4 regions of the Arthrobacter sp. NPDC056727 genome follow, and region 1 is predicted to be linked to each of the others. Evidence: riboswitches for the same ligand, from Rfam matches in the RefSeq annotation. Region 1 holds a riboswitch; each other region holds the start of a gene.
The links. Region 1 has a riboswitch for cyclic di-AMP ahead of ACFRAH_RS20595 (hypothetical protein). Riboswitches for the same ligand answer to the same signal wherever they lie in the genome.

Region 1 (2,192 bases):
TTCTCGCTGTCCATGGCGCTCGTGGGGCTGCTGGAATCACTCATGACGTCCAAACTCGTGGACGACATCACCGACACCCGCTCCAACAAGACCCGCGAATCCTGGGGCCAGGGCGTGGCCAACATCGTCACCGGGTTCCTGGGCGGCATGGGCGGCTGCGCCGTGATCGGGCAGACGATGATCAACGTCAAGGGCTCCGGCGCCCGCAGCAGGGTGTCCACGTTCCTCGCGGGCGTCTTCCTGCTGGTGCTGGTGGTGACCCTTGGCGACATCGTGGGACTCATCCCCATGGCGGCGCTGGTGGCCGTGATGATCTTCGTCTCGGCCATCACCTTCGACTGGCACTCGGTTGCACCCGCAACGCTAAAGCGGCTGCCCAAGTCCGAGACCGCCGTCATGCTCATCACGGTGGGCACTGTGGTGGTCACGCACAACCTGGCGATCGGCGTCGGCGTCGGTGTGCTGGCGGCGATGGCGATGTTCGCCCGCCGGGTGGCCCATTTCGCCACCGTGGAGCGGACGGAAGTGGAGCTCAACGGCCGGACGGTGGCCACCTACACCGTGGACGGCGAACTGTTCTTTGCCTCCTCCAACGACCTCTACACGCAGTTCGACTACGCCCGCGACGCCGACCCGCACGTCCATAGCGTGGTGATCGACCTGCACGCCTCACACCTGTGGGACGCCTCCACCGTCGCCGTCCTGGATGCGGTCACGGAGAAATACCGCAGGAACGGCCGCGAGGTGGAACTGGTCGGCCTCAACTCGGCCAGCATCCAGATGCGGGAACGGCTGGCCGGCAAACTCAACGCCGAGTGAGCTTCATCACGCTATTTTGGACGCGCCCCTTTATCTGACGCGGGCCAACAAAGAATGAACAACACGCCCCCGTTACCTTAATGTGACATTAGGGAAAGCCTCCCGTACGGTGGAAAACGTGCCTTTTTCACCGAGGGGCACTCCCGCGCTGATTGCCTAACTCTGCCGCAGCCCGAGGAACCAACCGAACACCCATGTCAGGCAGAGACGGGGAAACCACTTTTCGGCCCGCTTGAAGCGGGCCTTGGGGTGAAGCCGCGCAGTTCCTGACCACGCTCAGGACCGCGGCCGGGTGCCTCCCACCCGAATCCGACAGCTCACCTCGCAGGCATCGGGAGAGGCTTCTTCATGTCGTTCCGCTTTATTTCTGGCCGCCGTGCTGCGGCCATCCTTGCCGCATCCGGACTGGCCTTCACCGGCACCGTCGCGGCCAACGCCGCAAACGTTCCGGCCCAGCCGGCGAAGGCTCCGGTCTCCGCCCCCGAGGCCGCCAGCCAGATCCAGGCTCCCCTGAGCGCTGCCTCCAGCATCAAAATCGAGTTTGACCGCACCGCGGTCAAGTCGGCCCCGGCTCCCGTGGCAGCGCCCGCCGTCGAAAAGCCCGCAGCCGCGAAGCCCGCGGCGAAGAGGGCGGTAACGCCTGTCGTTGCCGCCGCACCCAAGGCCGCACCGGCCGCTGCCGCGCCGAAGATCACCGTCAAGGCCGCCGCTCCGGCGCCGAAGGCACCCGTCAAGGCAGCGGCAGGCGTCAACGCCGCCATGCTGGCCTCCGCCTACGCCCAGATCGGCATCACGCAGGACTGCACCGCCATGGTTGAGAAGGCCCTCGGCGCGGCCGGCATCCACGTGGGCGACCTCGCCCCGATGCAGTTCCTGAACTACGGCAAGGTGGTCTCCACCCCGCAGCCCGGCGACATGGTGGTCCAGTCCGGCCACGTGGCCATCTACGCTGGCGCCGGCAAGGTCGTCAGCGGCGGCATGAACGGCATCAACGCCACCATGGCCCACCCGCTGTCCTGGCTCACGGCCACGGGTCCCGTCACGTTCGTGCGCGCGGCCTAGCGGAGGCCTCGCGGAGGTAAAGAAAACCGCCGTGTTCCGCTGCCTTGGGGGCGGCGGAACACGGCTACCCCCAAGGTGCTCCCACCTTTCCATAGGGATGGCGGGACACACTGGCCATGCCTGATGAAAGACCGCAGTCTCCGGCTGCGAGCCAGGATCGCCGGGTCCGGATTGTCCCCCATGCATTCCGGATCCGGCGCCTGCCTGCCTGCCTGCAGCGGAGGGCAGCAACCAGCCTCAGCCCCGGACGGTGCGGTTCCGCCCCTGGGACTTGGCTTCGTAAAGGGCAACGTCCGCGGCCGCAATCACCT
Region 2 (2,192 bases), on a different contig from region 1:
CAAGATCGATTTCAGCCGCACGTCCGTCTCCACCACCGGAGACCCGGACGGAAAGCTCAAGCAGCTCCTCAGTGCCCAGTCGGCCGGCAGCATCAGCCGTGCGGCTTCGGCCGGCACCCTGGGTGGGCCACTGACCACGCTGGTCAAGTCTTCGCCGTTCGGTTACCGGGTCAGCCCGATCACCGGCGGTGCCGGTGAGTTCCACCGCGGCCAGGACTTTGCCGCCCAGTGCGGCACGGAGGTCCTTGCTGCGGCCAGCGGCACAGTCACGTTCTCGGGGTGGCACCCGTACGGGGGAGGCAACCGCGTGGTCATCGACCACGGCAACGGCCTGGAAACCACGTACAACCACCTGTCGTCCTCCAGCGTCCAGGTTGGCCAGAAGGTCACCCGGGGCGAAATAATCGCCCTCAGCGGGACCACCGGCGCCTCAACCGGCTGCCACCTCCACTTCGAGGTGATGGTCAACGGGGAAGTCGTTGATCCCATGGGCTGGCTCTGAGCCAAGCCGAGTGAGCACTCTCATTCCTGTGACACGCCGTGACCTGAATGTGACTTTCGCTCCGAACTGCTGTACCGTCTAAACCGCGTCAACTTCGCCGAAGTTGACGCTCTTGAGTGGATTGCCTAACTCTGCCACCGCTCAAGGTCCGTTCGCATTACATCGTCTGGCAGGGGCGGGGGAACCAATTTTGGTCTTCGCAAGAAGGCCTTGGGGTTAAGTCGCAAAGCTTCCCAGGAAGCAGCGCGGCCGGGTGACTCCCATCCGAATCCGACAGCTCACCTCGTAGGCATTGGGAGAGGCTACCTTCGTGTCTTCACGCCACAATGCCGCGCGCCACCGCGCGCAGACGGTTCGTATGAACCCGTTGGACTCCGTGTCCAAGGCGGTTAGCGCCAATGCCGGCACAGTAGGTCGCCAGGCAGCTGTTATCGCAGTTGCTTCAGGACTCATCCTGAGCGTTGGCCTGCCGGCTAACGCAGCCGACGCCAATATTGGTGTTTCCGCCTCCTCGGAGACCGGATCCCAGGCCGCACAGCTTGCTGTGACCGCCGCGCCCACCGCTACCGTCTCCTTCGAGCGTCCTGCCGTCACCACGGTGGCAGCCCCGGTCGCCGAAACCATCGCTCCGCAGTCGAACGATGAGGGCAAGGCGGCCGACGCAGGCCAGGCCGGCGACGAGAGCACCGGTGCGGCCCTGGCCGTCACCGCAAAGGCCACTGATGGTGCGGCCTCCGCCGCGGCGTCCGGGCTGGCTGCAATCGCGTACACCGGTATCGGCCACCCGTACGTCTGGGGCGGCACCACCCCCAACGGCTGGGACTGCTCGGGCTTCACCCAGTGGGTTTATGCCCAGGCTGGCATCAGCATTCCCCGCGTCAACGCGTGGAACGCCATGAAGCCCACTTCCACGCCTGCCCCCGGCGACCTGGTCATGCAGAACGGCGGCGCCCACGTGGGCATCTACGTCGGCAACGGCATGATGATCAGCGCGCTGAACCCTGCCGACGGCACTCTCCTGCACGCGGTGTCCGCAACGGGCACGTCTGCTTTCTACACCCTTCGCTAAGAATCCGATTCGAGGCGGGCCGGCTTACCCCCAAGATGCCGGCGCGTCGATAACCCACGTCCTGCTACCGCGGTCCGTGGAACACGAAAGAGAGAAACTTTAATGACTACACGTGCGACTATTGCACGGCACCGCGCCGAGGTCACCAAGACCAGCTCGCTGGCTGTCATTGCCAAGGCCGTCGGCGACAACGCCGGTGGCATGGGCCGCCAGGCTGCAGTTATCGCAGCGGCTTCCGGTCTCGTCCTGACCAGCGGCATCGCCGCCAACGCCGCCGAGACCAACGTCCAGCGCGAATCCGCTCCGGCTTCCACGCTGGAAGTCCAGTCCGCTGCCCCGGCCAACATCTCCGCAGCTTCCAGCATTGCCATCTCCTACGAGAAGCCTGCTGTCTCCACCACCCCGGCCCCCGTCGTCGAGGCACCCAAGCCTGTCGTCAAGGTCCAGGAATCCGCCCCCGCCGTTGAGGCTCCGGCTACTGAGACCGCTCCGGCTGTCCAGGCCACCGCCTCCGTCGAGACTGCTGCTCCGAAGACCGCTGCCGCCAGCGGCAAGGGTGCTGCGATTGCTGCTGCCGCCTACGCGCAGCTCGGTGTCTCGCAGGACTGCACCGCACTGGCC
Region 3 (2,192 bases), on a different contig from region 1:
GGCGGCGGAGCTGGCACAGGCCCTGGAATCGCGGGGAACCCGCGTGGACTTCGCCATCCATCCGGTGGCGGGGCGCATGCCCGGGCACATGAACGTGCTGCTTGCCGAGGCCAACGTGCCCTACGAGTCACTCAAGGAAATGGGCGAGATCAACTCCGAGTTCCGCACCGCCGACGTCGCGCTGGTGGTGGGCGCGAACGACGTCGTCAACCCCGCGGCCAAGACCACCGCCGGCTCGCCGATCTACGGAATGCCGATCCTTGAGGTGGCGGACGCGCGGCAGGTGGTGTTCCTCAAGCGGTCCATGCGGCCCGGGTTCGCCGGAATCGAGAATGACCTCATGTTCGAGCCGCAGACCACCCTGCTGTTCGGGGACGCCAAGGAATCCCTGACAAAGGTGTTGGGGGCGGTGAAGGCCCTGTAGGGTGGGGCATTCGGGGTCCTGCGGTGCGTTGTCCGCAGTTCCTTTCCAGCGGGCCCTTTCTGCAGTTGGTCCCTCGCCGCGCCGTTACCGAAATGTGACATTTGGTGTGGGGGTGCGATAGCCTCGGCCGGTGCCCTGGTTCCGCTCAGGGCATTCCCGGACAGAATGCCGAGCCCTGCCGCTGACCGGGATCCGTTCGCTATGACCAGCAGGCAGGGACGGGGGAACCACGTTAGTACCGGCCTTGCCCGCCAAGGCCTAGGGGTTAAGTCCAGACGCTCTGCCCAGCGGACGTCCGGACCGGGTGACTCCCATCCGAACCCGACAGCTAACCCCGCAGGCATGGGAGAGGCACATCACCATGTCACGTAAGTCCATAGCCGCGCGCCACCGCGCGACCCCGACGACCTCGATCGCTCTGCAGGGGCTGTCGTATTCCTTCAAGTCCAACGCCGCCTCGGTTGCCAAGCCGGCCGCCGCGGCCGCCGTCGCCTCCGGGCTCCTCTTCGGCGCCGGCGCACCCGCCCACGCTGGCGCCTACGCTCCGGAGGTGCCGGACAGCTCCGCCAGCCAGGCAGCCACGGGCGCGGCCGCTGCTGCCCAGTCCGCCGCCGGCCAGGCGCTGGCCGCCCCCGCTGCGCCGGTGGCTCCCGCCCCGGCCAGTGGCGGATCCGCCGTTGCCGGCGCGCCGTACACCGTAGTCTCCGGCGACACCCTCGGTGCCATCGCGGCAAGCCACGGGGTGAGCCTCGATGTTCTTCTCGCGGAGAACGGACTGACCCTGGCATCGGTCATTTACCCCGGCGACCAGCTCCTGATCCCGGGACCGGGCGCTGCTGCAGCACCCGCTGTGCCGGAGGTGCCCGCGGCCCCTGCCGTGCCTGCTGCACCTGCACCGGCGGCCCCGGCCCAGGCAGCGCCGGAGACCTCCGGCATGGGAATCTACAACGCCTCGGCGTCCATCACGCCCGCCACCCAGGCGGCCAGTGGCGTGGGTGCGGCCATCGTGGCTTCCGCACAGTCGCAGCTCGGCGCCACCCAGGACTGCACGGTCCTGGTGGAGCAGGCGCTCCGGTCCGTCGGCAAGTCCGTCGGTGACCTCGCCCCGGCGCAGTTCTACCAGTACGGAACGCCGGTCTCCTCCCCGCAGCCCGGCGACCTGATGATCAGCGCCGGCCACATCGGCGTCTACATCGGCGGCGGGCAGGCGATCAGCAGCGGCATGAACGGCGTCAACGAAACCATCGTGCACCCGGCCTCCTGGCTCTCGGGCGCCACTTACGTGCGCGTGAACGCCTAACGGCGCTAACGCCTCATAGGCGGAATGGTTCACGCAGCGGCGGCGGGTGCTTTGGGCACCCGCCGCTGCTGTGTTCTGACCGGCCGCTGCGTTCTGACTAGGCGCCGTGCGGCGGCAGCGTTTGGGCGGCGCGGACGACGGCGCTGGTCACCTCCGTGAGGCCCGGAGACTCCAGCGTCCACGCCTGCCAGTAGAGCCGCAGGTCCTCGCTCCACGAGGGATCGAGCTCCACGAGTGAGTCCTCCGGGTCCTGCTGGTCCGGCACCATGCCCCAGCCCAGGCCGGCGTGGACCGATTCGACGTACTGGACCGAATCGGGGATGAAATGCTGCGGGGGAGTGGCGTCCGGTGCGACGCGGGCCAGGACCGCGAGCTGGTGGGTGTCCTTCCGGTCGTACTGCATGACGGGGGCGACGGCGACGGCCTCCGGAGTGGGGCCGCCGGGGAACCAGCGCTCTACGAACCCGC
Region 4 (2,192 bases), on a different contig from region 1:
CGACCTTCCGGAGGAACCGGTATCGGTCCGGGGCGACGCCTCGCAGCTGCACCAGGTGCTGGTCAACCTGCTCTCGAACGCACGCAAGCACACTCCGCCCGGCACCACGGTGACCACCGGCGTCCTGCGCTCAGCCGACGGCAGTGCTGTGATTACTGTCACGGACGACGGCGCCGGCATCCCGCCCGAATTCGTGGACAAGGTCTTCGCGCGCTTCGCCCGCGCAGACGCGTCACGTGCGACGCCGGCAAGGTCGGCCCTGGCGCCGGCACCGGCGGCGGCGAAGGGCTCCGCCGCAGGTGGCGAAACCGCGCCAACCGCCCTCCGCACCCCCGCATCACAGGGGGAGCCGGGGATTTCGCAGGGAGACGCGGGCGTGGCTTCGGCGGAGGGAACCAGCGGCCTGGGCCTGTCCATCGTGCAGTCCATCGTCGAGGCGCACGGCGGCACGGTCGAGGTGACATCCCGGCCCGGCCGGACCGAATTTGCCGTCCGGCTCCCCACGCAAGGCGCCGCGCCGTCGTCGTGATGTCCGTTACCTAAATGTGACTTAATCAAAAGCCTCCTGTACCGTCGATAGGGTGCGGCCGCCACTGGAGCCGCATCTCCGGATTGACGCCCAGCTCTGCCGCTTCCCGGATTCCGCTACATCAGGCAGAGGCGGGGGAACCAGAGTCCCGGGCTTTCCGCATCAGCCCTTGGGGTGAAGCCGACACGTGAATTTTCCGTGCGGCCGGATGACCTCATCCGAACCCGACAGCTAACTCCGCAGGTGTTGAGAGGCAATCCACCATGTCTGAATTCAAGATTCAGGCGCGCCCTGAACGCGCCTCGAACAAGCCTGGCCGCACGACGTCACGCCCCGGCATTTCCCGGCACCGCGCCGAACCGACGCCGCCCACGACGGCATTGGGCCGCTTCGCCGCAAACCTTCCGTCCTTTGGGCGCCGGGCAGCCATCCTGACCACCGCAGCCGCCGTGCTCGTGGGCGTCGGCGCCGCCGGCCAGGCCGCCGACCAGGCTGCGCCGTCCGCCGCCCCGACGACAGCGGCCACCGCTGACGCCGGGCAGACGCTGAGCTTCGACAAGACGCTGATCTCCGCCCTTCCGGCCCCGACTGCGGCGTCCATCGCGGCGCAGTCCGCCACCAAGGCGACCGCCAAGGCCACCCCGAAGCCGGCCGCCAAGGCTGCTCCTGTTGCCAAGGTTGCCGTCAAGGCCGCCCCGAAGCCGGCCGCCAAGGCTGCTCCTGTTGCCAAGGTTGCCGTCAAGGTGGCCCCCGTGAAGGCTGCTGCCCCGGTCGCCGTGAATGATCCCGCCGGCGCGCAGGCCTACGCGGCCAGCAAGCTCGGTTCCTTCGGCTGGTCCGCAGACCAGATGCAGTGCCTGAACCGGCTCTGGACCAAGGAATCGGAATGGCGCACCACGGCCACCAACGCCAGCAGCGGCGCCTACGGCATCGTGCAGTCGCTGCCCGCCGAGAAGATGGCGAGCTCCGGCGCGGACTACCGCACCAACTACCGCACTCAGATCAACTGGGGCCTGGGCTACATCAAGGAGCGTTACGGCTCCCCGTGCGATGCGCTGAACTGGCACCTCGCCAACAACTGGTACTGACCGGTTGCCGCGGCCGGACCGGCTGACGGCGAACATTTCTGCACCGCTTTAGGGTGACCGGCTTTGATGCCGAGGGCCCCGGATCCGCCAGGATCCGGGGCCCTTTTGCTGCCCACGCCCCTCCCGCAGCGGGCAAAGTGGCGCAGAAATGCGGCCACCCCCGTTCAAAACATCACGCCGAAACACTTCCACAGCCCCTGCACAGCTTCGCCCTAAAACCCTCATAACAGCGGCCGCCACTGTTGTTGCATGACCATCACTGACCACGCCTCCGGAACCCAGCCCCGCCCACCGCTGCACACCCAGCTGCACACGCTCCAGGCAGCCGGCGCGGCCGGCCATGCCCCGGCCTGCACCCCAGGCAGGCACCCCCGGCGGCAGCCCATCGACACCTCCGCCGCGGTTCCGGTCCTGGACGTGACCATCCCGGTCTACAACGAGGAGCGCGACCTGGAGGAGTGCCTGCGCCGGCTGCACACCTACCTGCGCGGCACGTTCCCGCACTCGTTCCGCATCACCGTTGCAGACAACGCGAGCACCGACGGAACGCTCAAGGCTGCCGAGCGCGTGGCCCG

Region 2: linked by a shared signal. The riboswitch ahead of ACFRAH_RS02020 (C40 family peptidase) and the one ahead of ACFRAH_RS20595 (hypothetical protein) in region 1 are both predicted to bind cyclic di-AMP.
Region 3: linked by a shared signal. The riboswitch ahead of ACFRAH_RS13265 (LysM peptidoglycan-binding domain-containing protein) and the one ahead of ACFRAH_RS20595 (hypothetical protein) in region 1 are both predicted to bind cyclic di-AMP.
Region 4: linked by a shared signal. The riboswitch ahead of ACFRAH_RS12140 (hypothetical protein) and the one ahead of ACFRAH_RS20595 (hypothetical protein) in region 1 are both predicted to bind cyclic di-AMP.

Annotation. Positions count from the first base shown of each region.
Region 1 is NZ_JBHTZA010000027.1:7,633-9,824, forward strand. Features, by position in the region: gene ACFRAH_RS20590 (SulP family inorganic anion transporter) at 1-819, shown strand, start outside; cyclic di-AMP (ydaO/yuaA leader) riboswitch at 963-1,164, shown strand; gene ACFRAH_RS20595 (hypothetical protein) at 1,168-1,881, shown strand; gene ACFRAH_RS20600 (GGDEF domain-containing protein) at 2,119-2,192, opposite strand, start outside.
Region 2 is NZ_JBHTZA010000002.1:46,295-48,486, forward strand. Features, by position in the region: gene ACFRAH_RS02015 (M23 family metallopeptidase) at 1-502, shown strand, start outside; cyclic di-AMP (ydaO/yuaA leader) riboswitch at 615-808, shown strand; gene ACFRAH_RS02020 (C40 family peptidase) at 861-1,571, shown strand; gene ACFRAH_RS02025 (NlpC/P60 family protein) at 1,674-2,192, shown strand, end outside.
Region 3 is NZ_JBHTZA010000012.1:10,404-12,595, forward strand. Features, by position in the region: gene ACFRAH_RS13260 (NAD(P)(+) transhydrogenase (Re/Si-specific) subunit beta) at 1-424, shown strand, start outside; cyclic di-AMP (ydaO/yuaA leader) riboswitch at 581-782, shown strand; gene ACFRAH_RS13265 (LysM peptidoglycan-binding domain-containing protein) at 786-1,724, shown strand; gene ACFRAH_RS13270 (ArgP/LysG family DNA-binding transcriptional regulator) at 1,822-2,192, opposite strand, start outside.
Region 4 is NZ_JBHTZA010000010.1:107,093-109,284, reverse strand. Features, by position in the region: gene ACFRAH_RS12145 (ATP-binding protein) at 1-529, shown strand, start outside; cyclic di-AMP (ydaO/yuaA leader) riboswitch at 624-787, shown strand; gene ACFRAH_RS12140 (hypothetical protein) at 793-1,617, shown strand; gene ACFRAH_RS12135 (glycosyltransferase) at 1,867-2,192, shown strand, end outside.